Regions from separate parts of the Kitasatospora sp. NPDC087271 genome, predicted to be linked through region 3. Evidence: riboswitches for the same ligand, from Rfam matches in the RefSeq annotation. Region 3 holds a riboswitch; each other region holds the start of a gene.

Region 1 (7,229 bases), on a different contig from region 3:
GCCGGCCACCCGCAGCGCCTCGAAGGCCAGCCCGCGCACCAGCGCGTCGTCCCCCTGCGCCGCGTCCAGCAGCTCCGCCACCGCCCGATCGGCCGGACGGGCCGCCACCCAGGCGCGGAACTCGGCCCGCGCCGGGCCCGGCGAGTAGTCCGCGCAGGCGTTCAGCAGCTCGAAGGCGCTCTGCTCGATGTGCCCGGCCGCGGTCTGCGCGACCGTGCAGATCTCCTCCAGCTTCGCCCGCACCGCCCAGTGGCCCAGCGGCGACAGCTCGGCGGCCTCGTCCCTGCGGACCACGGCCCCGACGGCCGCCAGGCCGTCCAGCATCCAGTCCAGGACCGCGGCCACGTCCGCCGGCGACGGCGGGGTGTCGATCTGCGGCTCCCGGCACGTGCCGCGGACCGCCGAGACCGCCGAGGCGGCGTGCGGCACGGGCGACAGGCCCGAACCGTCCGTGCCACCCACCCGGCGCTCGTCCAGCCCCCGGCGCAGCAGCTCCAGCAGTTCGCCGTCCGACACCGGACCGGCCACCAGGTGCAGGAACGACAGCAGCTGCGGCGCCTGGTCCACCGCCTGGCCGGCCAGCACCGCGAACACGCCCCGCAGGGCGGCGGGCGGCACCGGGGCGAGCAGCGTCCAGGCGTCGAACAGCGCCGACCAGCCGCGGACGACCGCCTCGTCGTCGTGCTCCCAGGCGTGCAGGCGCCAACCCGGGACCGCACCGCCGTCCCTGGCCTCCACCAGGCCGACCAGCAGCGCCTGCCCCCACGCCTTGGCGGCGGCGCCGACCGTCATGGCCAGCGCCCGACCCGCCGCACGGGCGTCATCGGGCAGCAGCTCGCCCCGCTTGTCGACCTCTTCCAGGTCCCCCGCCCAGCGGGCGATCCGGACGGCGTCCACCAGCATCCGGCGGGCCAGCGGCGCCAGCTCGGCCGGCGCGGGGAAGCCCTCCGGTACGGGAACCCTCCCCCGACCGGGCGCCGCAGCGGGCCCTCGTCGGCGGGGTACCCCGGCCCCGCCCGGCTTGCCGGCGGCGGGCCGGTGGGCCGTACCGGGGAGACGGGTCACCGTCGCACCAGTACCGATCGTCGGAGGGAGCGGGGCATCACGGTCGCGCGGATTCCGAGACGTCACGTCGAGCAGTCTTCCCCTTGTACCGGCCTTCTGTCACATCCGGTTGGCTGTACGGACGGGCGGCCGTCGACGGCACCTCCCCAAGATCGGGCAACAATCGGGCAACAGACGCAAACCGCCTGGCCGGAAACAGATGGCGGGGTCATGCCATCACGGCTCGACCCTTGCGGCGGCGGTCGCGCTACCCGCCCGGCCGGTCACACTCCGTGGCCGACAGGTGAGGTCCGGGTTCCGTACGGAGGCCCCGCGGGTGTGACTTCTCGCGCGGGGGGGGGCTGGGTTCAGAGAAGGGGGGTGAGCCAGCGGCGGAGGAGTTCGGTGTAGTGGGTGGGGGCGGAGTTCCAGAGGGTGGCGTGGTCGGCGCCCGGGAAAGGGCGGAGGCTGACCACACCGGGGCGGGCGGCGGCGAGGCGCTCGGCGGCGCGGAAGGGGGCGACCTGGTCGTCGGGGCTGTGCAGGACGAGGGTGGGGACGCGCAGGTCGGCGCCCTCGGCGATGCGGCTGAAGTCGGCGAGGTCGACGCCGGTGCGGCCCTCGGCGGCGAGTGCGCCGAGCTCGGCGGCGGCGCCGGTGTAGCCGGCCCGGGCGGCGCCGCGGCGGGCGGTGGCGGGCAGGTCGAGGACCGGCGAGTCCAGGACGAGGCCGCTGATGGCATGGGCCCAGGCGGAGCGGGAGGCCGTCTGGAGGGCCATGGTGGCTCCGAGGGACCAGCCGTACAGGATGACCCGGCCGGCGCCGCTGTCGAGGGCGAGCCGTACCGCCGACTCGACGTCGCGCCACTCGGTCTCGCCGAAGTGGCCGAGCCCGTCCGGCGAGGCCGGGGCGCCCTGGTCACCGCGGTAGGTGACGGCGAGGGCGGGCAGGGCCAGGCGGTCGAGGACGGGGAGGACCGGGAGGGTCTGCTGCCGGTCGGCGCCGGGGCCGTGGACGAGGATCACCCAGGTGCCGCGTTTGCCGTCGAGGCGCCAGGCGGGGAGGGCGCCGAGTTCGCCGTCGGCGGCGGTGTCGGTGAAGGGGAGGCCGAGCGCCTCGGTGGGGTCGCCGAGGTGGACGCGGGGGGTGAAGCGGACCTCGGTGCCGGGGGTGAGGGTGCCCCGGTCCGCGCGGACGAGGCGGCGGGTGACGCCGTTCTCGTCGCTGTGCAGGACGTCCTCGACGACGGCGTGGCCGTGGTCGTCCCATTCCACGGCCCAGCGGCCGGGGCGCAGGCTCTCGGGGCGGCGGTTGAAGGTGATCCGGCCCGCGGCGAGGCTCCGCACCAGGACGGGGCCGGACTCCCGGGCGGCGCTCGCCGGGTGGACCAGCCGTTCGGAGGCCCGGCGGCCGATCACCAGGACGGCGGCCCCGGCGCCGACGACGGCGGCCGCCACGACGGCCGCGGTTCCCCAACGCATATCGCTCCCCGCTCTGCTGGTCTTGGACCGGACGGTGTCCGGGCGGTGTCCGGGCACCAGTTCACCGGGGGGCCGCGCGGGCGGCCACCGGGCTGGGCCGTCCGGGGCACGGCGGGGCCTCGGGCTGGGCGGGCGTCAGGCAGGGCGGGGCGGGCGGATCGGAGGTGGCGACGGGGCTCCGAGGTGTGACCAACCCCTCCGTGACCTCGGTTGACTCCCGGTTCGGCCGCGTGATGGGATCCTGGGGCCAAACGGAGGCATGCAGAGGAAGCCGGTGCGAGTCCGGCGCGGTCCCGCCACTGTCACCGGGGAGCACGCTCGGAACATTGCCACGGCGGACCGTCAGAAGCCGCTGGAAGGCCCGGGGGTGCGTCCGACCCGGAAGCCAGGAGACTCTCGCCCCCGGTACGTCGATCCAGGGCGCGGACCCTGAGTGAGGACACGCACGCGATGCAGGCTGCCCCGCCCCGCCGGACCCCACGCGGCCTTCCGCCGAACCCGCCGTGCGCCCGCTGACCCGCGCCGCCGCGTTCGCGCTCGGCGCCGCCGCGGGCTTCGCCGCGGACGCCCGCTTCGCCGACCCCCGGCGCGGCCACCCGGTGGCCGTCTTCGGCGGTGCGGCGACCCGGCTGGAGCGGCGGGTGTGGCAGGACGACCGGGTGGCCGGCGCCGGGTACACGGCGCTGTGCGTGGGCGCGGTCGCGGCCGGCGCGGTGGCCCTGGAGCGTACGGTGGGCCGGCGTCCGCTGGGCCGGGCCGCGCTGGCGGCCGCCGCGACCTGGACGGTGCTGGGCGGCACCTCGCTGACCCGGGAGGCGCGCACCATCGGCCGGTCGCTGGCCACGGGCGACCTGGCGGCCGCGCGGGAGCGGCTGCCGCACCTGTGCGGGCGGGACCCGAGCGCGCTGGACGGGCCTCAGATCGCCCGCGCGGTGGTCGAGTCGGTGGCCGAGAACACGGCGGACGCCGTGGTGAACGCGCTGGTCTGGGGCACGCTGGCGGGCACCCCGGGACTGCTGGCGTTCCGCGCGGTGAACACGCTGGACGCGATGGTCGGCCACCGCTCGCCGCGGTACGCCCGGTTCGGCTGGGCCTCGGCGCGGCTGGACGACGTGGCGGGCTGGCCGGGCGCCCGGCTGACGGCTCTGCTCACGGTGGCCGCCGCGCCGCAGCCGAAAACGGCCTGGCGGGTCTGGCGGCGGGACGGTTCGGCGCACCCGAGCCCGAACGCGGGCCAGGCGGAGGCGGCCTTCGCGGGCGCGGTGGGCGTCCGGCTGGGCGGGACCCTCCAGTACGGGGAGCGGGTGGAACACCGGCCGGTGCTGGGCGCGGAGTTGCGGCCGGTGACGGTGGACGACATCGAGCGGGCCTGCGTGCTCTCCCGGCGGGTGGGCGCGCTGGCCCTGGGTACGACGGTCGCGGGGCACGTCGCGCTGCGCTTGCTGACGACACGGTGGAGGGGAAGGGCATGAGCAACGCACTGCTGGTCGCCGGGACGACCTCGGACGCGGGCAAGAGCGTGGTGACCGCGGGCATCTGCCGCTGGCTGGCCCGGCAGGGGGTGCGGGTCGCGCCGTTCAAGGCGCAGAACATGTCGCTGAACTCCTTCGTCACCGCCGACGGCGCCGAGATCGGCCGGGCGCAGGCGATGCAGGCGCAGGCGGCCAGGGTGGAGCCGGAGGCGGCGATGAACCCGGTGCTGCTGAAGCCGGGGGCGGACGGCCGCAGCCAGGTGGTGCTGCTGGGCCGGCCGGTCGCCGAGGTGGGCGCGCTGGACTACCGCGAACGCAAGCCCGTCCTGCTGGAACGGTCGCTGGAGTGCCTGGCGGATCTGCGCCGCCGCTACGAGGTGGTGGTCTGCGAGGGCGCCGGTTCGCCCGCCGAGATCAACCTGCGGGACCGGGACATCGCCAACATGGGCCTGGCGACGGCCGCCGGGCTGCCGGTGGTGGTGGTCGGGGACATCGACCGCGGCGGCGTCTTCGCGGCGATGTACGGCACGCTGGCACTGCTGTCGGCGGAGGACCAGCGGCACGTGGCGGGCTGGTTCGTCAACAAGTTCCGCGGCGACGCGCGGCTGCTGGCGCCCGGCCTGGACATGCTGCACGGGCTGACCGGCCGTCCGGTGCTGGGCACCCTGCCGATGCTGCCGGGCCTGTGGCTGGACGCCGAGGACTCGCTGGACCTGTCCACGGTGGTGGACCGGGTGGACGGCCGCGGCCCGCTCGGGGCGGACGTGCTGCGGGTGGCCGTGGTGCGCTTCCCCCGGCTGTCGAACTTCACCGACCTGGACGCGCTGGCGCAGGAGCCCGGCGTGCTGGTGCGCTGGGTGACCCGGCCGGAGGAACTGGCCGACGCCGACCTGGTGGTGCTGCCCGGCACCCGGGCCACCGTGGCCGACCTGGCCTGGCTGCGCGAACGCGGCCTGGAGCCGGCGCTGAAGGCGCGGGCGGCGGCCGGGCTGCCGGTCCTCGGGGTGTGCGGCGGCTACCAGATGCTGGCGCGCGGGATCGAGGACGAGGTGGAGTCCGGGGCCGGCTCGGTCGAGGGCCTGGGCCTGCTGCCGGCGCACGTGCGGTTCGGCGCCGAGAAGGTGCTGGCGCGGCCGGTCGGCACGGCGTACGGGAAGCGGGTCGAGGGGTACGAGATCCACCACGGAGTGGTGGCCGTGGAGGGGGGCGAGCCGTTCTTCTCCGATGACGACGGGCACGGCCTGGACGGCTGCCGGGTCGGCCCGGTGTGGGGCACCACCTGGCACGGCGCGCTGGAGAACGACGGCTTCCGCCGTGAACTCCTGCGCGAGGTCGCCGCGCTGGCGGGCCGGGCGTTCGTGCCGGCGCCGGACACCTCGTTCGCCGAGGCGCGCGAGGCCCGGCTGGACCGGCTGGGCGACCTGATCGAGGAGCACGCGGACACCGACGCGCTGTGGAAGCTGATCGAGGGCGGGGTGCCGGCGGCCGGATCGCTGCCGTTCCTGGCGCCCGGGGCACCTGGGGAGTATGCATGAGTGACGTCCGCTATCCGTTCACCGCGATCGTCGGCATGCCCGACCTGCGGCTCGGACTACTGCTCAACGCGGTCTCGCCGGCCGTGGGCGGCGTGCTGGTGCGCGGCGAGAAGGGCACCGCGAAGTCGACCATGGTGCGCGCGCTGGCCGGCCTGCTGCCGACCCTCGCGGCCGTCGACGGCTGCCGGTTCGCCTGCGACCCGGCCGCTCCGGACCCGCAGTGCCCGGACGGGCCGCACGACCGCCCTTCGGCGTCCGAACGCCCCGCCCAGCTGGTCGAGTTGCCGGTCGGCGTGGCCGAGGACCGGATCGTCGGCTCGCTCGACCTGGAACGGGCGCTCGCCGAGGGCGTCAAGGCGTACGAGCCGGGGCTGCTCGCCAAGGCGCACCGCGGCGTGCTCTACATCGACGAGGTGAACCTGCTCCAGGACCACGTCGTGGACCTGCTGCTGGACGCCGCCGCGATGGGCCGCTCGTACGTCGAGCGCGAGGGCGTGTCGGTGCGGCACGCCGCCCGCTTCCTGCTGGTCGGCACGATGAACCCGGAGGAGGGCGAGCTCCGGCCGCAGCTGCTCGACCGGTTCGGCCTGACCGTCGAGATCGCCGCCACCCGGGACCCGGCCGAGCGCGCCGAGGTGGTCCGCCGCCGGCTCGGCTACGACGCCGACCCGGCCGGCTTCGCCGCGCGGTTCGCCGCGGACGAGCAGGCGCTCGCCGAACGCATCACCGCCGCGCGGGAGTTGCTGCCCAAGGTGGAGCTGACGGATGTGGCACTGCGTCAGATCACCGCCGTGTGCGCCGCGTTCGAGGTGGACGGGCTGCGCGCCGACATCGTGATGGCCCGCACCGCCGTCGCGCTCGCCGCCTGGGACGGGCGGACCGAGGTGCTGGAGGAGGACGTCCGCAAGGCCGCCCAGCTGGCGCTGCCGCACCGGCGCCGCCGCAACCCCTTCGACGCGCCGGGGCTGGACGAGGAACAGCTCGACCGGACGCTGGAGGAGCACGCGCAGCCGCAGGAGACCTCGGAGTCGTCGGAGCCATCGGAGCCCGAGGAGCCCGGGGGCTCGGGAGAGGCTGAGGGCGACGGCGAGGGCGACGGCCCCGAGGACGACGGTCCGGGCCCGGACGGCGGCCCCGGCGGCGGCCCGGACGGCGGCGGGGCCCCCGAGCCCGCCTCTGGTCCGGAGGCATCGGCCGCCGAGCCGGACGAGCCGCTCCAGCAGCCCGTACCGGCCCAACACCCCGCCCCCGCACGGGAGTCGGCGCCGGCCGCAGCCGGCGACCCGTACCGGACCAAGCTGTTCACCGTGCAGGGCACCGGCCACGGCGCCCAGGGCCGCCGCTCCCCCGCCGAGACCACCGGCGGGCACACCGTGCGCGCCCGGCGCCCCCGGGGTGCGCTCAGCCGGCTGCACCTGACCGCCACCTTGCAGGCCGCCGCACCGCACCAGGCGGCACGCGGGCGGACCGGCCGGGCGCTGGTGCTGCGCAAGGACGACTTCCGCGAACAGGTCCGCCAGGGGCGGGAGTCCAACCTGGTGCTGTTCGTCGTCGACGCCTCCGGCTCGATGGCCGCCCGGCAGCGGATGACCGCCGTCAAGGGCGCCGTGCTGTCCCTGCTGATGGACGCCTACCAGCGGCGCGACAAGATCGGCATGATCACCTTCCGAGGCGCGGACGCCGAACTGGCGCTGCCG
Region 2 (7,229 bases), on a different contig from region 3:
CTGAGCCTGTGCAGGGCTCTGGGTGGTGGGAACGAGGCGGGGTGCAGCGGGCGCAGGCGGTCGCCGACCACCTGCCACCGCTGCAGGCCCCGGTCCAGGCCGGCCGTGACCAGGGAGTCGGCGGTGAACGCGATGGCGCTGATCGGTCCGTGGCCGAGGTGGTCGTCCGCGGCGAACTCGTGCATCGGTTCGAGCCTGCTGTCGGTGATCAGGATCCGGAACCCGTCGGCGAACGCGATCCGGGTGCCGGAGGGATCGACGGCGAACAGGTCGGCGCGGTTGAAACCGAACTCCGCCAGGTCGAGCTGCAGCTCCTGGCCGCCGAAGAACCCGAGCGCCGCCCTGACCAGCCTCAGGCCCGTCACGAAACCGTCGGCCGTCGCCTCCACCCTTGCTCCGAGCAGCGCCGTGCCGCCGGCCAGGACCGTCTCCCCGCCGGGTGTGTACTCGACGAGTTCCGCGTTCCGGAGGTGGCCGTCGCCGGCGAAGTCGCGCAGGGCGACCACGGTATCCGCGTCCACGCAGCACAGCGACACGTGGTTCGTCGGGCCTTCGTAGAACTCGTTCAGGACGCCGGTGCGGTCCACCGTCACGATCCGGCACCGGTGGAGGTCCTCGCCGATCAGGTTGATCGCGGCCAGCGGCAGCTGATGGCAGAAGCCGACCGGGCCGGCGGCGTTGAGGGCGGACGGCAGCACCCGCGAGGCCGACGCGTGGACCGACTCGCCGACCCGTACCACCTCACGACGGTCGGTCTCGGCCAGCAGCTGGGCCAGCTGGCGCTCCGCCATTCCCTGGGGCTGCCACCGCGATGGCTTCAGGTGGGCGGCTGCCGCCGCGGCCTGCGGGAAGGGGAGGGACAGCACCAGCTTCCACAGACCGCCCCAGGCCCCCTGCCGGGCCAGTGACCTGGCCAGCTCCTGCGTACTCCCGCTTCCCTCGTCTCCCCTGCCGCCGCCCCGCCCGCCGAAGAGCCTCGACATCGCCCAACCCCCTGTCGACTGCGCCGAATTGGCCTCCTGGAATTCTCCCTCAGTGATCATGAAACCGGTACTGGGCCGGAGGCATGCGCGGTGAGGACAACGATTCCGTGTACAGCGTCGACGAAGGCGGGAGTGCGGGCGGCGGGGGGCCGCCGGGGGCGGGCAGAGGCCGGGGAGGGGCGGCTGCCCGGCCGCGTAGATCAGCCGGCCGACTCCTGCTCGGCCTCCACCTGGGCGTTCCACTCGCGCTTGGCCGCCCGCCAGGCCTCGTCACTCTGACCGGACCGCCAGTAGCCCGAGACCGATAGCCGCTCGCGCGGGATGCCTCGCTCCACGCGCAGCAGACGCCGCAGTTCCTTCACGAAGCCCGCCTCACCGTGCACGAACGCGGATGCCGTGCCGGCGGGGAATTCCAGCGCGCCCACCGCCTCGACCAGCGCCTCGCCCACCGGGCGGGCACCGCGGTGCAGCCAGCTGATCTCGGCCCCGGAGGGCGAGACGATCTTCTGCTCCTCCGCGGCGTCCGCGACCTCGACGAAGGCGTGCACCACGGCATCGGCCGGCATCCGCTCCAGCGCCGCGGCGATCGCGGGCAGCGCGCTCTCGTCGCCCACCAGCAGGTGCCAGTCGGCGCTCGCGTCGGGGGCGTAGCCGCCGCCGGGGCCCAGGAAGCGCACCGTCTCGCCGGGCTGTGCGCGGGCCGCCCAGGGCCCGGCCAGGCCCTCGTCACCGTGCACCACGAAGTCGATGGTCAGCTCGCGCAGGGCCGGGTCCCAGGCCCGCACGGTGTACGTCCGGGTGATCGGCCGCTGCTCGGGCGGGAACTCCTCGCGGATCCGCGCCATGTCGAAGGGCTCCGGGTAGCTCACGCCCTCGGGCGTGAAGAGCACCTTGATGTAGTGGTCGGTGAACTCGGTGGCGTCGAAGTCCTCCAACCCCGCACCGCCGAGGACCAGGCGCACCATGTGCGGTGTGATCCGCTCGGTGCGCAGCACCTGTGCTTCGCGCGCCTGCGGTGTCCGGCGGGTCGGTTGGTCTGCCATGGTGCCCCCCTGGGCTGTGTGGTCGCGCGTCTTGGTTAGGCTTGCCTAAGTTAGCACCCTTGAGGCGGTGCTCGACGCAGGGACGGCAGCCGATCCCCATTCCGCCCACGACCGGGAACGTGACGCCCCGGCAGCCCTGCTGCGGCTCGCGGACGCGACAAGGTCGTACGGAGCCGCCGCGACCGGTTCGGCGCAGCCAGACCGCGCCGCGCGCCGCCCGGGAGCCGACGACCGAGGTCGCCGCCCGCAGAGCGGCCGCGCCGCACTCCCCGGACCGATCCGGCACCGCAACCCGCTCGGGAGGATGGGGAGCGGGCGGCCGGTCAGGACGCCGGTACGATTTCGGCCGCCCTGCCGGAGGCACTCGTGGTTCAGGTGGCGGGCGACCGGGTGGGGTCGGGCCTCAGGCGCGCCGCACCACGAAGGTGACCTCCGCGTTGTTCCCCCCGCCGCCGATCACCTGGCAGGTGAGACCCGCACCGACAGTGCACTCGTTGACGTTCGACCCGGCGTAGGGGTTGCTCCAGTGGATCAACCCGCTCCAGGTGTCCACGCCGAAGCCGATCTGCCCCTCGGTGCCCGTCAGGAACCCGCACGACTCGGTTTTCCAGCTGGGGGCCACGTTCGGCAGGATGTAGCTCGGGGGCAGAGGACTGCCGGCGCTCCAGCACCCGTGGGCCAGGGTGGCCGAGCCGAGGTAGAGCATGCTGCCGGTCTGGTTCGACAGGGTGACCTGGGTGCTGCGCACCGCGTAGGCGGCGGACGCCGCTGGGGCGGCCGACCGCGTCGTTCCGGCGGAGGGGCCGGCGGCCTGCGCCGCGGGAGCCAGGGCCAAGCCGGCGCTCAGCGCCAGGACGGCGGTCAGTACGGAGGACTGGACAACACGCTTGGAGGTCATGGCAGCCAACTCTCTATCGGAGGATGGTCAGGTACACGCCTCAACGGGACGGCGGACCTCGTTGGTTCACCAACCGCCACGACGTGCGGGAATGAGGGCCTGTGTGAGGTAGTGATCAGCCTTCTGGTTGCACCCTCCTCCGAGGGCGGAACAGGGAGGACTGTGGGCTGTGACGCGTCGGCAACTCACGGACGATCAGCGGACGATGATTGATCCCTACCTGCCGGTCGGCAGGTTCAGCCCGCACCCCGAGCGACCGCGGGAGCGCTCGGGCCGGTGTGCCAGCACCGCCGGCCAGCAACGCCGTGCCTACGAGCAGGAACTGCTGCGAAGCCGCGAGGTGGCCGAGTGGCGGCGCCCTACTTCCCCGTCACGTGCCCGGACGAGGTCCTGGACCACCACCTGCGGCACTACGCCGTCGAGTTCAGGAACTGGATCGTCGCCGCCGCCCGCACCTGAGACCCCCGGCCGGGCCCCGTGGCCGATCCCTCCCCCGCCCCCGGGAACGGTCCAGACGATCATCCCACGGGCTGGCCAGCTCCGACCTGACCACGCCTGATACCTTGCCATCGCCGTGGTGTACGGGAAACCGGTCTGAGTCCGGTGCGGCCCTCGCCACTGTTGCCGCGGAGTTCCGCGGCCCTCGCTGACCGGCTTTTCCAGCGGTCAGGGCCACTGGGCGGGTTGGAAGAGCCGTCCGGGAAGGTCGGCCGCGGCGCGTTGATGCGGAAGCCAGGAGACCGGCCACGGCGCTACATGTTCCACGAGGGTTTTGGAGAACACGTGCCCAGCGGTCTGCCGTATCCGTTCCGTTCGATATGTTCCGTACGTCCCACAGGTCCGATACGTGTCGGCCGGGCGGTCGCGGCCTTCCTGTTCATCGGCATGCTCGGAGCTTGCACGGGCGCCCCCGCGCCCACCACGTCCGGCGGGACGGCCGGAACTGCCGCGCCGGTCAGCGTCGACAATTGCGGGACCACCGTGACGGTCGGCGCGCCGCCCGACCGGCTGGTGACGCTCAACGAGGGTGCCACCGAGGTGGCCCTGGCCCTCGGCCTGCAGTCCCGCATGGCCGGTACCGCCTACCTCGACGATTCCATCCCGGAGAAGTGGAAGGCGGCCTACGACTCCGTCCCGGTGCTCTCCAAGGACTACCCGACGAAGGAGAAGCTCCTCGCGGCCCGTCCCGACTTCCTGTACGCCTCCTACTCCAGCGCGTTCACCGACAAGGTCGCGGGCACCCGGGGGGAACTGCGCGGCCAGGGCATCCCGTCGTACCTGTCCCCGTTCGGCTGCTCGGACAAGAGCCAGGTGCCGCCGACGACCTGGCAGGCGGTGTGGGGCGAACTGAACGACGTCGCCAAGGTCTTCGGTGTCACGGAGCGGGCCGCCGCGATCCAGCAGCAACAGGAGCAGCAACTGGCCGAGTTCACGGCAACGGCCGCTGGCAAGGGCTTGAAGGTCCTGTGGTACGACTCGGACACCAAGGCGCCGTTCGTCGGGGCCGGCCACGGCGGACCTCAACTCGTTCTCGATGCCGTGGGCGCCCGCAACGTCTTCGGGGACCTGCCCGGTGGCTGGCAGAACGTGAGCTGGGAGAAGGTCGTCGCGGCAGACCCGGACGCCATCGTGGTCGCGGACGCCGGCTGGGACACGGCCCAGTCCAAGATCGACTACTTGGAGAACGACCCGGTGCTGAGCAAGCTCACCGCCGTACAGCGCAAGGCTTTCGTGGTGGTGCCGTTCTCGGAGTCGACTCCCGGCGTGCTGCTCGCCGACGGTGCCGCCCGGGTGTCCGCGGGACTGGGCCGACTGCACCCGGGTTCATGACCGCGCCCCACCCCGCCGTCGCGCGGCCCCCTGGTCCGGGCCGCGCGACGGCGGCCCTGGCCATCGGTGCGGCCCTGCTCCTGGCCACCGTGCTCCTCGGCCTCGCCGTGGGCTCGCAACACGAGCCGGTCCGGACGGTGATCGACGTCGTGGTGCGCCGTCTCGGGCTGGGCAACCCGCACGTGACGCTGCTGGACGACCAGATCGTCTGGCAGTTGCGGCTGCCCCGGGTTCTGGGAGCGGCTGCCACCGGCGCCGGCCTCGCGGTCTGCGGTGCGGTGTTGCAGACGCTGACCGGGAACGACCTGGCCGATCCCTTCCTGCTCGGGATCTCGGACGGAGCCGCCGCCGGCGCGGTCACCGTGATCGTCCTCGGTGTCGGCGTGTCCGGCGCCGTGGGCACCGGCGCGGTGTCCACGGCGGCCTTCGCCGGTGCCCTGCTAGCCGCCGTCGTCGTCCTGGCACTGGCCGGCGCGCGCACCCGGTCGCTACCGACCACCCGGACCGTGCTCGCCGGCATCGCGGTGGGACAGATGTGCGGGGCCTACACCTCGTTCGTCGTGCTGGTCCTCGGGGACCGCAACGCGGCGCGCGGTGTCATGGAGTGGACGCTGGGCTCGGTCGCCGGCGTGCGGTGGCCCACCGCCGTCTTCCTGACCGCGGTCGCGCTGGCCGGTGTCACGGTCCTGGCCTCCTCGGCCCGCGACCTGGACGCCTTCGCGTTCGGCGAGACCGCCGCCCGCTCCCTCGGCGTCCACGTCGAGCGCACCCGCTGGGTCCTCGTCGCCACCGCCGCGCTGGTAACCGCGTGCCTGGTCGCCCACACCGGCGTCATCGGGTTCCTCGGCCTGGTCGTACCGCATGTCGTCCGTCTCGTCTGCGGCCCGCGCCACGCCCTCCTGCTGCCCGTGTCGGCACTGGTGGGCGCGTCCCTCCTGGTGGGCAGCGACATCGTGGCGCGCTCGGTCCTCCCCGACCGGGAGATCCCCGTCGGCGTCATCACGGCCGGGCTCGGAGCGCCCTTCTTCGCCTGGCTGCTGTGGCGCCAGGGGCGGGCCGACGGGAGGGGGCAGTGACGGTGACGCCCCCCGCCGAGCTGCGCACGGAGGAGCTCCGCGTGAGCATCGGCGGAGCCACGCTGCTGGACGCGGTCTCGCTCGCGTTCGCCCCCGGCCGGATCACGGGCCTGCTCGGACCCAACGGCGCCGGGAAGACCACCTTGCTGCGCGCGGTCGCCGGACTGACCCGGCCGAGCGAGGGTCGGGTCCTCCTGGACGGAGAGGATCTCCACGCACTCACGGCCCGCCGACGAGCACGACAGGTGGCCTTCATGGAGCAGCAGGCGGACACCCGGCTGTCGCTGCCGGTCCGTCAGGTCATCGATCTCGGCCGCACGCCGCACCGCAGCCGCTGGCCCGTGCCGGCGAACTCCGCCACCGACGCCCACGAGCGGTCCGTGTTCGCCGCGGCCGTGGCCGCAGCCGACGTCGGCCACCTGCTCGACCGGTCCTGGCCGACGCTGTCGGGTGGCGAGCGGCAGCGGGTCCAGCTCGCGCGGGCACTGGTGCAGGAGCCCGGCGTGCTCCTGCTCGACGAGCCCACCAACCACCTCGACCTACGCCACCAACTCGGCTTCCTCGGCACCGTACGCGGGCTGGGCATCACCACGGTAGCCGCGCTGCACGACCTCGAACTCGCCGCCGCCTACTGCGACGAGGTCGCCGTCCTGCTCGACGGCCGACTGGTCGCCCACGGGCCCAGCTCCGACGTGCTCACCTCGCCGACGATCGCGCACGTCTACGGCGTCGACGTCACCGTGGAACGACACCCCCGGCACGACAGACCGCACATCCGGTGGAACGGACTGCTCCCCGAAGGGACAACACCATGACCCGCCCCGTCCCGGGCGCGCTCGCCCGCCGCAGTGCCACGCTCCTGGTCGGCATGTCGATGGGGGAAGCCGTCCGCCGTGACGAACTCCTCCGGACAGCGGCGTCGCACCAGGCCTCGATCGCGTTCCTGCAGCAGGCAGACCCTTCCCTGTCGGCCGAGCTGACCAGGCTGGCCGACGCGGGCGCCGAGACCGTGGTCGTGATCGGCGTCCGCCTCGCGGCGTCCGGCCCGGCCCAGTCCTGGCTACGGCGGATCGCGGCGTACTGGTGGCGCGAGCGCGCGGGCCACCGTCCCGAACTCCTCGTCGCGACCCGCCTCGCCGACTCGCCGGACGCGGTCCCCGCGGTGGCCGCGGTGACGAGGGCCATCACCGGCCAGGAGCCCGGCCTCACGTCCGCGGCCTGGGAGGAAGTCCCCGGCCACCGGCACCAGGTCCTGGTGTGCCGCGGCCCGCGTTGCGCGGCCAAGGGCGCGGAGGAGGGACTACGCGCCCTGGTACGGAAACTGACCGAGCACGGCCTCGGCGACGACGACGTGCTCGTCACCCAGACGGGGTGCCAGTTCCCCTGCAACCAGGCCCCC
Region 3 (7,229 bases):
TCAACGCCATGTTCGGCGTCAACACCGACTCCAACGGCTGGGCCGTCTCCGGCCTCAACGCCTGCGGCATCAACCCCCAGGGCACCGACTTCACCAGCGGCACCGGCAAGAGCCCCGTCGACTTCCTGATCGCCCAGCAGTTCAAGCCCGGCGGCGGCTTCAAGTACCTGCCCACCGACACCACCCCCTCCCCCTACGCCTCCGTCGACGGCCTGCGCGCCGTCGCCGGCGCCGGCTTCACCGCCACCCCGCCGACCCCGACCACCACCGGCGAGCCCGCCTGGGCCGCCACCACCGGCTTCACCGCCGGCACCGCCGCCAGGCTCGCCCTGGTCGTCGACGACGGCACGGGCACGCCCAAGGTCTGCGCCGTCACCCTCACCCCGACCGGCACCACCGCAACCCTCGGCGACGTCCTCGACGCGGCAGGCAGCGCCACCCCGGGCGGCTGCGTCACCTCCGTCACGCCGTCCACCGGCGGCGGCACCGTCACCGCGCTCAACGGCACGGCCAACAGCGGCTCGTCCACCTGGCAGGTCGGCCTGGACGGCGGCGCCGCGACCGGCGCCACCCGGGCCACCACGGTCCACCTCGGCGACACCGTCTCGCTGCGCTACGGCAGCTGACCGCACTGCGCCGGAGGGGAGCCGACCACGGATCGCCTCCCCTCCGGCGGGACAGAACCACGATGGCCCGACGGATCCGCCGCCGGACCGACAGGACGGGGGGAACGGATGCCGACGGGTGTTTCCAGATGGGTGGCGGGCGGCTATGTGGCCTTGGTCGGCGGACTGGCCGTCCTGGGCGGGCTGACGGAGAACGGGCGTTACTACCTCGCGTCGATCGTCCTCACCCTTCCCGTCGGCCTTGCTGCGCTGGCCGCCGTCTACCTCGCACGAGGGGTGCTGACCGGCATCGGCGGGCTGTTCACCGACACCACGCTGCCTAACGGCGAGGAACCCGGCTGGCTGGCCACGGGCGGCATCGTGGCCAACACGCTGCTGTTCACCGTGGCGGCCGTCGCCACCGTACTGCTGGTCGAGCGCTTCGTCCGCCGCCGGAGGGCATCTCACGGCAGCTGAGCCACGGGTACGCGGTGCCCCGGCCCCCCTTCCGGAGGGGCCGGGGCACCGGGGTGTCCCCGGGGGTCAGGGCGCGGTGACGCCTGGCTGGGCGCCGGCGCCGAAGGACCAGCCCTCGACGTCGCCGGGTGCCGGGTTGTAGCTGCCCGCGCCCAGGTTGCTGTAGGACCAGGGGCCACCGTGCTGGGCGTGCCAGTACGACCAGTAGGCGCTGCCGGTGGGGTTGGTGCAGGTCGTCGGCAGGGCGTTGATGGTGCAGACGAAGCCCGGGTAGCGCGGGTGGAAGGTGTACGCGAACCCGGCGCCGGTCAGCGCGGCCAGGCCGCTGGCCGGGTCGCCGGGTGCGCAGCCGGTCTGGATGCCGCCGCCGACGGCGGTGAAGTCGACCACGACGGTGACGCCGGTGGTGCCGTCACAGGCGGCGGCCCGCGCCTGCGGGGCCTGGACGGCGGAGACGCCGAGCAGGCCTGCGGTCAGAGCGGCGGCGGCGGCGATCGAGCCGAGGGTACGGCGGGCCGGGCGCGCGGGCGCCAGGGTGTCGGTCATCGGAGCTCTCCTTTCGGGGTCAGCGAGTGGTCAGCGGGTGGTCAGCGGGTGGTCGCCGGGCAGGCCGGCACGGGCGCGTCCGGGCGGGCACCGGCGGCGGAGAGGGCGGCCAGCGGGGTGCCGGCCAGGCCGAGGACGGCCTGTGCCGTGGCCCGGGCACCGGTGGCCGCGTTGAAGCCGTTCGCGTCGTAGGCGACGGCCCCGCGCACCGCCGGGTCGGCGGAGCAGCCCTGCTGGAGCTTGACGAGACTGCTCCAGCCCTTGAGACCGGCCCCGAAGCGCCCGCCGGCCAGCAGCGCCTGCGTGGCGAGGCCGGTGGTGTTGGCGTTGGACGCGGCGGCCCCGGCAGCCGAGAAGCCGCCGTCGGCGTTCTGGTGGGCGGTCAGCCAGCCGAGCCCGGTGTTCGCCTTGGCGGTGCGGCCGGTCGCGGCGAGGGCCTGGGCGGCGAGCGCGGTGGCGTCCGGGTCGCTGGTGCAGGTGGCCTGGCCGAAGGACAGCGGGTAACCGCCGTCCGCGCACTGGCTGTTGGCGAGGAAGTCGACAGCCGCCGCCGGGGCGCCACCGGCCGTGCGGTGCAGGGCGATCACGGCCAGGGACTGGCCGAAGGCGTTGCTGTAGTCGCCCCACTGCGAGCGGTCGGAGAACCGGCCGTCGGCGGTCTGGAGCGAGCGCAGCCGGGCGGGCAGGTCGACGCCGCCGAAGGCCGTCGGGTTCCCGCCGCGCACCTCGACGGCGAGCAGCAGCTTGGCGGTCGCGCCCGCGTAGGCCTCGGTGGTGCCGTCGCCGAGGTAGCCGGTGATGATCTCGGGCTTGGCCAGCCAGGCGGTGGCCTTCGCGGCGGCCTGGTCGGAGCTGTGCGAGGCGGCGAAGGCCAGCACGGCGTCGATGGTCAGGCCCTGGTCGGGGTAGGCGGTCCCGTTGAAGACGGACTCGAAGTGGTCGCCGTCGACGAGCTGGCGGGCGAGCCAGCCGCCGGCGGCGGCGTCGGGGCGGAGCGTCGGGGACGAGGTCGCGGCAGCAGGCGCGGCCTGGGCGGCGGCGGCCGCCGGGAGGACGGTGGCGAGGGCGAGCGCGGGTATCGCGAAGAGGCGCAGGGGGCGTCGGAACGAGGACACGGTGGGCCTTTCCGGGCCCGCACGCAGGGGCCCGGAGGACGGCGGCGACAAGCCGGGCAGCCCTCGGAGCTCCGGCCCGCAGACCACGACGGGAGGAGGGGACGACACACCTCCGCCGCCGGGTACTCGGGCTCGCCGCCGACGTGAATCGGCGGCCTACCGTTGCGGGTCAGCGCCGGATTCGGACCGGACTTCCCCCGGCGGCGGAGTCACAACATGACGGCCCATCATGGCGATACGGAAAAGATCCGGTCAAGGGTTCGTGCGTCACATCACGGTGGTCCGCACCGGGCTTCGCGACGCGCTCCTCCCGGCTGCCGGCGTGATCAGGGTGTCCTGGACGGCAGAATTCCTCCCATGCGGAACATGCGGAACATGCGGAGCATTCTCGTCATCGGCATCGGCGCGGGCGACCCCGACCACCTCACCCTCCAGGCGGTCAAGGCACTCGCCCGCACGGACGTCTTCTTCATCCTCGACAAGAACGAGGAACGGCAGGACCTGATCCAGCTACGGCGCCGGATGCTGACCGAGCACGGGCGACCCGGGCACCGCGTGGTGGAGGTGCCGGACGCGGAGCGGGACCGCACCACCCCGGCGTACGCGGCCGCCGTGGACGACTGGCGCGTCCGCCGTGCCGATCTGGTCGAGCGGTTGGCGGTCGAGCACCTCGGTGAGGGCGAGACGGGCGCGTTCCTGGTCTGGGGGGATCCGAGCCTCTACGACAGTGTCATCGCCGTGGTGGAGGACGTACGGGTCCGCGGCACCGTCGTCTTCGACTACGAGGTGGTCCCGGGCATCAGCAGCGTCTCCGCACTCGCCGCCCGCCACCGCACCACGCTGACCCGGGTGGGCCGCCCTGTGCAGATCACCACCGGCCGCCGTCTGGCCGAGGGCTTCCCCGAGGGCGTGGACGACGTCGTGGTGATGCTCGACGGCCGGGCCGCCTTCGCCGAGATCGACCCGGAGGGGCTGGAGATCCACTACGGCGCCTACCTCGGCACCCCCGACGAGATCCTCGTCGCCGGCCCGCTTGCCGAAGCCGCCCCGCGGATCCGCGAGCTGCGCGAGTCGGCCCGCGAGAGCAAGGGCTGGATCATGGACACCTACCTGCTGCGGCGCTCCGAGAGCTGACCGACGTGCGCCGCCCCGGACGAGGGGCGGCGAACCGCTCGGACCGTCAGCGGTGAAGGAACTCCGGCGGGCGCTTCTCGGCGAAGGCCGCCATGCCCTCCTTCTGGTCCGCCGTCGCGAAGGTGGCGTGGAACAGGCGCCGTTCGAAGCGCACGCCCTCGGCGAGCGTGGTCTCGTACGAGCGGTTGACGCTCTCCTTGAGCATGACCGCTGCCGGGGTGGACATCGCCGCGATCGTCCCGGCCACCGTCAGCGCCTCGGCCAGCAGTTGGCCCGCCGGGACGATCCGGGAGACCAGGCCGGCCCGCTCGGCCTCCTCGGCGCCCATCATCCGGCCGGTCAGGCACAGTTCCATCGCCTTCGCCTTGCCGACCGCCCGGGTCAGCCGCTGCGAGCCGCCGATGCCCGGGATCACGCCGAGCTTGATCTCCGGCTGCCCGAACTTCGCGGTGTCCGCCGCCAGGAGGACGTCGCACAGCATCGCCAGCTCGCAGCCGCCGCCCAGCGCGAACCCGGCCACGGCCGCCACGACCGGCTTGCGCAGCGCGCCGAGCCGGTCCCAGGGGCCCAGCCAGTCGTCCAGGTAGACGTCCGGGAACCGGTTGCCCTGCATCTCCTTGATGTCGGCGCCGGCCGCGAACGCCTTCTCCGAGCCGGTGATCACCAGACAGCCGATCTCCGGGGCACGGTCGAACTCCGTTGCCGCCTGCACGACTTCGTTCATCAGCTGGGTGTTGAGCGCGTTGAGCGCCTTGGGCCGGTCGAGCGTGATCAGCCCCACCCGGCCCTTGCGCTCGACCAGGATCGTCTCGTAGTCGGTCACTTGCCGTCCTCCCGCAGGGTGGTGATGATCGCCGAGAAGTCCAGGCCGGCGCCGCCGTCGGCCTGCGCGAAGTCCGCGTACAGCTGTGCCGCCCTGCGTCCGAGGTTCGTGGGCAGGCCCGCGGCGTCGGCGGCCCCGGCGGCGAGTCCGAGGTCCTTGGCCATCAGGGCGGCGGCGAACCCGGCCGCGTAGTCGCGGTTGGCCGGGCTGGTCGGCACCGGCCCGGGGACGGGGCAGTTGGTGGTGAGCGCCCAGCACTGGCCGGAGGCGGTCGAGGCGACGTCGTAGAGGGCCTGGTGGCTGAGTCCGAGGCTCTCTCCGAGCACGAAGGCCTCGCTGACCGCGATCATCGAGATGCCCAGGATCATGTTGTTGCAGATCTTCGCGGCCTGCCCCGCTCCGGGGGATCCGCAGTGCACGACCTTGCGGCCCATCGCCTCCAGCACCGGTCGGACCGCCTCGAAGTCCGGCTCGGCGGCTCCGACCATGAAGGTGAGGCTCGCGGCCGTGGCACCGACCACCCCGCCGGAGACCGGCGCGTCCACCGCCCGGTGCCCGGCGGTCACGGCCAGGTCGTGCGCCGCCCGGGCGTCCGCGACGTCGATCGTGGAGCAGTCGACGAAGAGCGTTCCCGGGCGGGCGGCGGGCAGCAGGTCCGCGTAGGCGGCCAGCACGTGCCGGCCGGCCGGCAGCATGCTGATGACGACGTCGGCCTCCCGCACCGCCTCGGTCGCGGACCGCGCCGGACGGACGCCGCCCTCCTCCGCCCGCCGCAGCGCCTCGGGTGCCAGGTCGTAGCCGGTCACGGTGTGCCCGGCCTCGGCGAGGTTGGCGGCCATCGGGCCGCCCATGTTGCCGAGTCCGATGAATCCGATGACTCCGTTGAATCCGTTGACTCCGTTGCGGTGGGTCACCAGCGCTCCAGGGGTGTGGTGGGGGCCAGGCCGAGTTCCCGGTCGCCGAGCGGGGCGAAGTAGCGGGCCACCGCGGCGGGCCCGACGGCGCTCAGCGTCGACGGGCTCCACCGCGGGGAACGGTCCTTGTCGATCACCTGGGCGCGGATCCCCTCGGCCAGGTCCGGTGTGGAGAGCGCCGCGCAGGAGGTCCGGTACTCCTGGTCGAGGACGGCCTCCAGCGGGCCGAGGGTGCGGGCCCGGCGCAGGGCGGCGAGGGTGGCCTTCACGGCGGCGGGCGAGTTGGCGGCGATCCGGTCCGCGGCCTTCTTGGCCTCCGGTTCGCCGCTGTCCCGCAGGCGGTCGAGGATCTCCTCCACGGTGTCGGCCCCGTAGCAGTGGTCGATCCAGGCCCGCCGGCCGTCCAGCACGCCGGCCGGTGCGGGCCCGACGTTGCGTTCGAGGGCGTCGTGCACGGGGAGTTCGGCCAGGTCGTCCAGCAGCGCGGGCAGCCGCTCGGCCGGGACGAAGTGGTCGGCGAGGCCGCACAGCAGCGCGTCACCGGCCTCGACGGAACCTGCGGTCAGGGCCAGGTGGGTGCCCGACTCGCCGGGCGCGAGGGCGAGCAGGTAGGTGCCGCCGACGTCGGGGACGAAGCCGATGCCGGCCTCGGGCATGGCGACGCGCGTGGTCTCGGTGACGATCCGGACGCTGCCGTGGGCGGAGACCCCGACCCCGCCGCCCATCACGATGCCGCTCATGAGCGCGACGTAGGGCTTGGGGTAGCGGGCGATGCGGGCGTTGAGGCGGTACTCGTCGCGCCAGAACTCCTCGACGGCGCCCGGGTCCGCGCCGGTGGCGGCGCGGTGGATGGCGACGATGTCGCCGCCGGCGCAGAAGGCCCGCTCACCGGCGCCGGTGATGACCACGGTTTCGACCCGCTCGTCCTCCTCCCACGCGTCCAGGGCGTCGGAGATGCTCCGCACCATGCCGTGGGTGAGGGCGTTCAGGGCCGCGGGGCGGTTGAGGACGATCAGGCCCGCCCGGCCCTCGCGGTGGACCAGGACCTCGTCGAGGTCGTTCCCGGCCATCACGCGGCCCCGATCAGGCCGCGGGCGACGATGACGCGCATGATCTCGTTGGTTCCTTCCAGGATCTGGTGCACCCGCAGGTCGCGGACGATCTTCTCGATGCCGTACTCGGCCAGGTAGCCGTAGCCGCCGTGCAGTTGGAGCGCCTGGTTGGCGACCTCGAAGCCGGTGTCGGTGGCGTGCCGCTTGGCCATCGCGCACAGCTCCGGGGCCCTCGGGTCCCCCCGGTCCAGGGCCGAGGCGGCCCGCCAGAGCAGCGATCTGGCCGCCTCCAGCTCCGTGGCCATGTCGGCGAGCCGGAACTGCAGCGCCTGGGCGTGCAGGAGCCGGGCGCCGAACGCCTCGCGGTCCGCCAGGTAGCCGGTGGCCCGCTCCAGGGCGTCCTGCGCTCCGCCGAGGGAGCAGGCGGCGATGCCGAGCCGGCCTCCGTTCAGCCCGTTCATGGCGATCCGGAAGCCCTCGCCCTCGGCTCCGAGGAGGCGGTCGGCCGGGAGCCGGACGCCGTCCAGGAGCACCTGGCGGGTGGGCTGGGCGTTCCACCCCAT
Region 4 (7,229 bases), on a different contig from region 3:
GCTGGCGTTGCGCGGCTGGTCCGGCGTCAGGTTGTCCGAGGTGAGCGACTGCCCCCAGACCGTCCAGATCGTCCAGGGCGTGCGCCGCAGCGTGTCCGGCTGGCGGGAGTTGACCGGGACGGCGAAGGACTCGGCCAGGATCCGCGGCTTGCCGTAGCCGGCGAGCCCGTCGTAGTACCGCTTGGTCCACACCTCGCCGGTGCCGATCGGGTGCGCGGGGCTGCCGCTGTAGTCGTCCACCCCGACCACGTCGACGTACTGCGAGCCCGGGTAGTAGTCCCACGGGTCCGCGCCGGGGGCTCCGTCCCAGGACACCGGCGTCCAGACGAACAGCAGGTTGTGCAGGCCCCTGGTCTCCACCAGGTAGCGGTAGGTGATCCGCCACAGCGCCTGGTAGTCGGCCGGCTTCTGGCCCGACCACCAGAACCTGCGGGAGCAGTCCTGCACGTTCATCTCGTGGTACGGGCGCAGCAGCACCGGCACGTCGTGGGCGGCCAGGTACTCCAGGTGGTCGGCCAGGTAGGACAGGTCGGTCATCAGCGCGCGGTACTCGGGGGTGTCGTGCGCGCTGTCGACGACCCGGCCGAACCAGCCCTTGTCCTTGGCGGCCGGAGAGTTCGAACAGAGCACCTGCTCGAAGGACTTGACGTCCGAACCCGGGTAGGGCTGGTGGAAGGACATGCCGACGATCCCGGCCGGCCCCCCGCCGTTGTCGGGCAGTTCGGTGGTGGTGCCGTCGCAGTTGTGCTGGACGCCGGCCGTGCCGTAGCTGCCGTCGTCGGCGCGCGGGTGACCGGACCAGACGGCGGAGAGCAGGTCGACGGCGTCGTCGGTGTACTGCCAGCCGGCCCGGCAGGTGGGCCACCGGCCGGCCGAGTAGGAGCGCGGGTCGCCGACGCCCCAGCCGGTCTGGCCGTAGCCGGGGCCGAGGTCGGTCTCGACGAAGCCGGGCAGCTTGCCGGTGAGGTCGGCGGCCTTCTTGTAGTAGTAGCCGACCTGCTTGGTGCCGCGGTAGTCGCCGTACTCGGGGTTGTTGCGCTCGTTGTGCGCCTCGACGTGCTGGCCGATGACCGTCCCGCCGCTCTGCCCGGTGCGGGCCCGGCCCTCCAGGTCGGCGAGCAGCTGCTGGACGGCCCGGGCGTTCGGCGAGGCCTGCGGATCCCGGGCGAGCAGGTCCCGGCCGACCTCCGGCGGCAGGGTGCGGCCGGGGAGGCCGACCGTCACCGGGACGCGGGCGGGCCGTTCGCCGTCGGCCCGGCCGTCACGCTGCAACAGCGCCACGGCGCCCGCGGCGACCACGACCCCGGCCGCGGCCAGGACGGCGGGCTTGCCGCGCAGGGCTCTGGGCAGGGCCACGGACCGCTCCTCCGGTTGCTCGCCGGCACCGGCCCAGGCGGACACAACCGGAACACTCGTGCGAATGACTGCCCCGAGAGCCTGCCACACTCCCCCGGCACCGGCGAGCGAACCCGCCGGGGCCGGGGTGTCACGGCGGATCAGCCGGCCGCGGCGGCCCCCGACGCACCCGGCGCACCCGGCGCGGCCGCGGACGCGGCCTTGGCGCGCTGGAGCAGCTGGCCCTTCACGTGCTCGCCGAAGCCGGCGGCCGCCGCGGTGGCGGCGGCGTCGGCGGTGTCGCCGCCCTTCGCCGAGCCCTCGACCGTGAAGTAGGCGTACCGGCCCAGGGTGTTGTGCGTGTTGGTGCAGCCCGGAGTGGCGCAGAAGGCCGGCGCGCCCGGCGCGACGGCGCCCTTGAGGTGGCCGGTGTAGCTCTTCATCGAGGTCTCGGCCTGGATCTTGTGGTCGAAGACCGCGACGCCGACGGTCACCGCGCTGTCGCCGGAGACGTAGGTCGCCCGGAGCACCTTCTGGCAGCCCTGGTCACCGAGGACCTTGCCGAGCCCGCCGGTCGTCGAGTTCCCGTCCCAGCAGGGCGAGTCCAGCGAGACGAAGGTCCGGTTCCAGGTGGCGCCGTTGACCGTCACCTGGAGCGCGGAGAACAGTGCCCCCGCGTCCTGCGGCGCCGGGTCGGTGGCGGCCTCCCAGATCGGCTTCGACGGGTCGTCCGGCGCGCCGCCCGGGGTGCCGGACGGGTTCCCGCCCGGGGTCGCGGCGGCACTCGGCGCGGCACCCGATGCGGCGGAGGACGGCCGGTTGGAGGCCGAGGCGATCGGCCCGGCGACCGGCTTGTCGCCGCCGCCCTTCGTCAGCAGCACCGCCCCGCCCGCGATCAGGCCGCCGACCAGGACGACCGCGACCGCCACGCCGAGGGCCCGCAGCCGGCGGCGGCGCTTGCCGTCCGCCGCGTTGCGGTCGGCCAGCGCCTCCCAGTTCGGCTCGGCGCGCTGCGGCGCCTGGGGCTGCGGGTACGACTGCGGATGCGGCTGGGGGTGTGCCTGGGGGTTCGGCTGGGGGTGCGGCTGCCACTGCGGCGGCAGCTGCTGCCCTGGCGGTCCCGGCTGCGGCAGCGGAGGCTGCCCCGGCGGACCGGGCTGCGCCACCGGCTGCGCGGGCGGCACCGGAGGCCCGTACGAGGCCGGCGGCGGCCCGAAGCCCCCGCTCGGCGGCAACACCGGACCGGGCACCACCGGCGGCTGCTGACCGTGCGCGTCCCCCGGCCCGGGGGGAGGCGTTCCCTGCGGACCCTGCCCGGGTGCGCCAGTTCCGTCGCTCACGCGCCCCCTCGCTTCGCTCGATGATCGCTTCGCGAAACGCGCCCCTCGGCGCTTCGCTCGCTCATGCGCCCAGATCGTAGGGCATGCCCGCGGCAACCGGTCCGCCTGGTGACCGTTCCGTATCGAAACCAGGACGCCGGGGCCCGGAATCAAGGCGCCGGGAGCCCGGAATCAGGGCGCCGGGAGCCCGGATCCGAGGCGCCCCAAGGCCACGACCCGCCCCCTCCCGGCACCCCCGGTCATCGCTCCGACACACCGCGCCGTACTACATGTGGGGTCGCATCAGAGAGACACCACTAGATGTATGCTCAATCCTGCTGTCGATGCAGGGGAACCCGGTGCGAATCCGGGACTGCCCCGCAGCGGTGAGCGGGCGGCTCCAGTAGCCGCCCCGCGAGTCCGAGTACCTGCCGACGGTGTGCGCACGGGCCCTCCCGCAGAGGCCGCGCCAGCACGAGAACTACCTTCCGGGCCTCGCGGGCGGGCCGGGGACGCCACCGTCGCGCGACGCTTCCTGCGTACGTGCCGTGCTCCCCTGCCCCGAACGGCCCGGTACCCCCGATCACCGCCGCCGATCGCCGCCAGGAGAGAGCGCCTTGACCACCGCTGCCTCAGCCACCCTGCCCGCCCAGGGCACCGGCCCCGCCCCCACCGACCCGACGGTCTCCGACCCCGGCGGCGCGCTCCTTCGGCTGCTCACCGACCGCAGCGTCGATCTCCCCCAGGTGGACCCCGGCCATGTCGCCGCCGCCGCGCTGCGCGGCCGCCACGCCGGCTCGGACTTCGCCGAGCTGCGCGGGCTGGCCGTGGACGCCGCCGCGTCGATGATCGCCGAGGACCCCCAGTACTCGAAGCTGGCCGCCCGGCTGCTCGCCCTGGAGATCGTCGACGAGGCGAACAGCCAGGGCTCGCGCTCCTTCGCCGCCTCGATCGCCGTCGGCCACGCCGAGGGCCTGATCGGCGACACCACCGCCGCCTTCGTCACCAAGCACGCCGCCGCCCTGGACGCGCTGATCGACGCGCACGGCGACGACCGCTTCGAGTACTTCGGCCTGCGCACCGTGCAGTCCCGCTACCTGCTGCGCCACCCGATCACCCGCAAGGTCATCGAGACCCCGCAGCACTTCCTGCTCCGCGTCGCCTGCGGCCTGGCGGTCGGCGACAGCGAGCAGTCGGTGCGGGAGGTCGCCGAGCTGTACGGCCTGATGAGCCGGCTGGAGTACCTGACCTCCTCGCCGACCCTGTTCAACTCCGGCACCCGGCACCCGCAGATGTCGAGCTGCTACCTGCTCGACTCCCCGCTGGACAACCTGGACTCGATCTACAACCGCTACGCGCAGATCGCCCGGCTGTCCAAGCACGCCGGCGGCATCGGCCTGTCCTACTCGCGCATCCGCTCGCGCGGCAGCCTGATCCGCGGCACCAACGGCAAGTCCAACGGCATCGTCCCGTTCCTGCGCACCCTCGACTCCTCGGTCGCCGCCGTCAACCAGGGCGGCCGCCGCAAGGGCGCGGCCTGCGTCTACCTGGAGACCTGGCACGCCGACGTCGAGGAGTTCCTGGAGCTCCGCGACAACACCGGCGAGGAGGCGCGGCGCACCCACAACCTCAACCTGGCTCACTGGATCCCGGACGAGTTCATGCGCCGGGTCAACGCCAACGAGGACTGGTCGCTGTTCTCCCCCGCCGACGTGCCCGAGCTCGTCGACCTGTGGGGCTCCGACTTCGACGAGGCCTACCGCAAGGCCGAGCTGGCCGGCAAGGCCGTGCGCACCATCCCCGCGCAGACCCTGTACGCCCGGATGATGCGCACCCTGGCGCAGACCGGCAACGGCTGGATGACCTTCAAGGACGCCTCCAACCGCGCCGCCAACCAGACCGCGCTGCCCGGCCGCACGGTGCACTCCTCGAACCTGTGCACCGAGATCCTGGAGGTCACGGACGACTCCGAGACCGCCGTCTGCAACCTCGGCTCGGTCAACCTCGGCGCCCACGTCGCCCCGGGGGCCTCCGTCGACGACCTGCTCGGCGCCATGGACTGGGAGCGCCTCGACGCCACCGTCCGCACCGCCGTGACGTTCCTCGACCGCGTGGTGGACATCAACTTCTACCCGACCACCGAGGCCGGCACCTCCAACTCCCGCTGGCGCCCGGTCGGCCTCGGCGTGATGGGCCTCCAGGACGTCTTCTTCAAGCTGCGGATCGACTTCGACTCCGCCGAGGCCGCGCGACTGTCCACCCTCATCGCCGAGCGCATCATGCTCACCGCGTACGAGCGCTCCGCCGACCTGGCCGAGCAGCTGGGCCGCCACGAGGCCTACGGCGAGACCCGCGCCGCCCGCGGCGAGCTGCACATCGACCACTTCCCGACGGCCGCCCCGCAGTGGGCCGACCGCTGGACCGCGCTGCGCGCCCGCATCGCCGAGACCGGCCTGCGCAACTCGCTGCTGCTGGCCATCGCGCCGACCGCGACCATCGCGTCCATCGCCGGCGTCTACGAGTGCATCGAGCCGCAGGTCTCCAACCTGTTCAAGCGCGAGACGCTGTCCGGCGAGTTCCTCCAGGTCAACCCGTACCTGGTGCGCGAGCTCAAGGAGCTCGGCGTCTGGGACCAGCAGACCCGCGACGCCCTGCGCGAGGCCAACGGCTCCGTCCAGGAGCTGGGCTGGCTGCCCGCCGAGGTCCGCTCGCTCTACCGCACCGCCTGGGAGCTGCCCCAGCGCGCGCTGATCGACCTGGCCGCGGCCCGCATGCCGTACCTCGACCAGAGCCAGTCGCTGAACCTGTTCATGGCGGCGCCGACCATCGGCAAGCTCAGCTCGATGTACGCCTACGCGTGGAAGGTCGGTCTCAAGACCACCTACTACCTGCGCTCGCGCCCGGCGACCCGGATCGCCCAGGCCGCCTCCGGTACCGCCCGCGCCGCCGCGCCCGCGTCCTCGTCCGCGCCCGTGCCCGTGAACACCCCGACCCTCACCCCGGAGGAGGAGGCCGCGCTGGCCTGCTCCCTGGAGAACCCCGAGTCCTGCGAGGCCTGCCAGTGAGCACCCCCGACCGCGAGAAGATGCTGCTCGACCCCGGCTTCGAGCTGACCCTGCGCCCGATGCGCTACCCGTCGTTCTACGACCGGTACCGGGACGCGATCAAGAACACCTGGACCGTCGAGGAGGTGGACCTGCACTCCGACGTCGCCGACCTGGCCAAGCTCAGCGAGGGCGAGCGCCACCTCATCGGCCGCCTGGTCGCCTTCTTCGCCACCGGGGACTCGATCGTCTCCAACAACGTGGTGCTGAGCCTCTACAAGCACATCAACTCCCCGGAGGCGCGGCTGTACCTGTCGCGCCAGCTCTTCGAGGAGGCCGTGCACGTCCAGTTCTACCTGACGCTGCTCGACACCTACCTGCCCGACCCCGAGGACCGCGCGGCGGCCTTCGACGCGGTGGAGAACATCCCCTCCATCCGCCAGAAGGCGCAGTTCTGCTTCAAGTACATGAACGCCGTCGACCACATCGACTCGCTCCAGACCAAGGAGGACCGCCGCGCGTTCCTCCTGAACCTGATCTGCTTCGCGGCGTGCGTCGAGGGCCTGTTCTTCTACGGCGCGTTCGCGTACGTGTACTGGTTCCGCTCGCGCGGCCTGCTGCACGGTCTGGCCACCGGCACCAACTGGGTGTTCCGCGACGAGTCCATGCACATGGACTTCGCGATGTCGGTCGTCGACACGGTCCGCGAGGAGGAGCCCGACCTCTTCGACGACGAGATGGCCAAGCAGGTCACGGAGATGCTGGAAGAGGCCGTCGAGGCCGAGCTCCAGTTCGCCCAGGACCTGTGCGGCGACGGCCTCGCCGGCATGAACACCGACTCCATGCGCCAGTACCTGGAGGCCGTGGCCGACCAGCGCCTCGCCCGCCTCGGCCTGCCGATCCGCTACGGGTCGACGAACCCGTTCGGGTTCATGGAGCTCCAGAACGTCCAGGAGCTGACCAACTTCTTCGAGCGCCGTGTGTCGGCGTACCAGGTCGCCGTCGAGGGCTCCGTCGCCTTCGACGACGACTTCTAAACCGCTCAGACACACCAGAGGTGCCCCGCCCGGCTCACCGCCGCGCGGGGCACCTCTGGTGTTTCCCCCATCGGCGGGTTACTGGTCAGCGAACTCGTCACCAACGCCATCCAGCACGCCCGAGCCCCGCGCGACCGGCTGATCTTCGTCCGCTACCACCTCGCCCCGGACGACACCCTCCGCATCGAGGTGTACGACGCCGACAGCGAGAAGCCCGCATTCCGCCCCGCTTCCACCTCCTCCGAGACCGGCCGAGGCCTGCTCCTCGTCCAGGAGCTCGCCACCCAGTGGGGCTGCTGCCCCGCGCCGGCGGCATCGGCAAGCTCATCTGGTGCCACGTCTCCGCCGCCGCGACCGCCGCATGACCGCCGTACGTCCCGAGATCACGGGCATCATGTTCCCCGCCCCGTTCCCCAGCCTCGACCACGCGCTCCCCGTCCTCTGGGAACACGTCCGAACGCTCCCGATCCGCGCGGCCCACCGGGATTTCATCC

Evidence for each region. A riboswitch is a leader RNA that binds a small molecule or an ion and turns the genes downstream of it on or off. The one in region 3 is predicted to bind cobalamin.
Region 1: linked by a shared signal. The riboswitch ahead of ACIO9K_RS30275 (cobalamin biosynthesis protein) and the one ahead of ACIO9K_RS33780 (prenyltransferase/squalene oxidase repeat-containing protein) in region 3 are both predicted to bind cobalamin.
Region 2: linked by a shared signal. The riboswitch ahead of ACIO9K_RS17880 (ABC transporter substrate-binding protein) and the one ahead of ACIO9K_RS33780 (prenyltransferase/squalene oxidase repeat-containing protein) in region 3 are both predicted to bind cobalamin.
Region 4: linked by a shared signal. The riboswitch ahead of ACIO9K_RS19415 (ribonucleoside-diphosphate reductase subunit alpha) and the one ahead of ACIO9K_RS33780 (prenyltransferase/squalene oxidase repeat-containing protein) in region 3 are both predicted to bind cobalamin.

The regions. Positions count from the first base shown of each region.
Region 1 covers NZ_JBIUYQ010000023.1:48,067-55,295, reverse strand. The annotation lists gene ACIO9K_RS30285 (hypothetical protein) at 1-1,065, opposite strand, end outside; gene ACIO9K_RS30280 (alpha/beta hydrolase family protein) at 1,413-2,525, opposite strand; cobalamin riboswitch at 2,789-2,921, shown strand; gene ACIO9K_RS30275 (cobalamin biosynthesis protein) at 3,029-3,997, shown strand; gene ACIO9K_RS30270 (cobyric acid synthase) at 3,994-5,532, shown strand; gene ACIO9K_RS30265 (putative cobaltochelatase) at 5,529-7,229, shown strand, end outside.
Region 2 covers NZ_JBIUYQ010000009.1:157,629-164,857, reverse strand. The annotation lists gene ACIO9K_RS17895 (hypothetical protein) at 1-983, opposite strand, end outside; gene ACIO9K_RS17890 (siderophore-interacting protein) at 1,184-2,026, opposite strand; gene ACIO9K_RS17885 (hypothetical protein) at 2,430-2,924, opposite strand; cobalamin riboswitch at 3,483-3,688, shown strand; gene ACIO9K_RS17880 (ABC transporter substrate-binding protein) at 3,810-4,754, shown strand; gene ACIO9K_RS17875 (iron chelate uptake ABC transporter family permease subunit) at 4,751-5,830, shown strand; gene ACIO9K_RS17870 (ABC transporter ATP-binding protein) at 5,872-6,645, shown strand; gene ACIO9K_RS17865 ((2Fe-2S) ferredoxin domain-containing protein) at 6,642-7,229, shown strand, end outside.
Region 3 covers NZ_JBIUYQ010000032.1:23,792-31,020, forward strand. The annotation lists gene ACIO9K_RS33765 (hypothetical protein) at 1-626, shown strand, start outside; gene ACIO9K_RS33770 (hypothetical protein) at 735-1,082, shown strand; gene ACIO9K_RS33775 (flagellar hook-length control protein FliK) at 1,149-1,628, opposite strand; gene ACIO9K_RS33780 (prenyltransferase/squalene oxidase repeat-containing protein) at 1,670-2,743, opposite strand; cobalamin riboswitch at 2,843-2,982, opposite strand; gene cobF (precorrin-6A synthase (deacetylating)) at 3,119-3,877, shown strand; gene ACIO9K_RS33790 (enoyl-CoA hydratase) at 3,924-4,700, opposite strand; gene mmsB (3-hydroxyisobutyrate dehydrogenase) at 4,697-5,614, opposite strand; gene ACIO9K_RS33800 (enoyl-CoA hydratase/isomerase family protein) at 5,611-6,684, opposite strand; gene ACIO9K_RS33805 (acyl-CoA dehydrogenase family protein) at 6,684-7,229, opposite strand, start outside.
Region 4 covers NZ_JBIUYQ010000010.1:225,397-232,625, forward strand. The annotation lists gene ACIO9K_RS19405 (glycoside hydrolase family 26 protein) at 1-1,356, opposite strand, end outside; gene ACIO9K_RS19410 (hypothetical protein) at 1,497-2,519, opposite strand; cobalamin riboswitch at 2,963-3,105, shown strand; gene ACIO9K_RS19415 (ribonucleoside-diphosphate reductase subunit alpha) at 3,272-5,719, shown strand; gene ACIO9K_RS19420 (ribonucleotide-diphosphate reductase subunit beta) at 5,716-6,735, shown strand; partial or broken gene ACIO9K_RS19425 (ATP-binding protein) at 6,817-7,005, shown strand; gene ACIO9K_RS19430 (hypothetical protein) at 7,097-7,229, shown strand, end outside.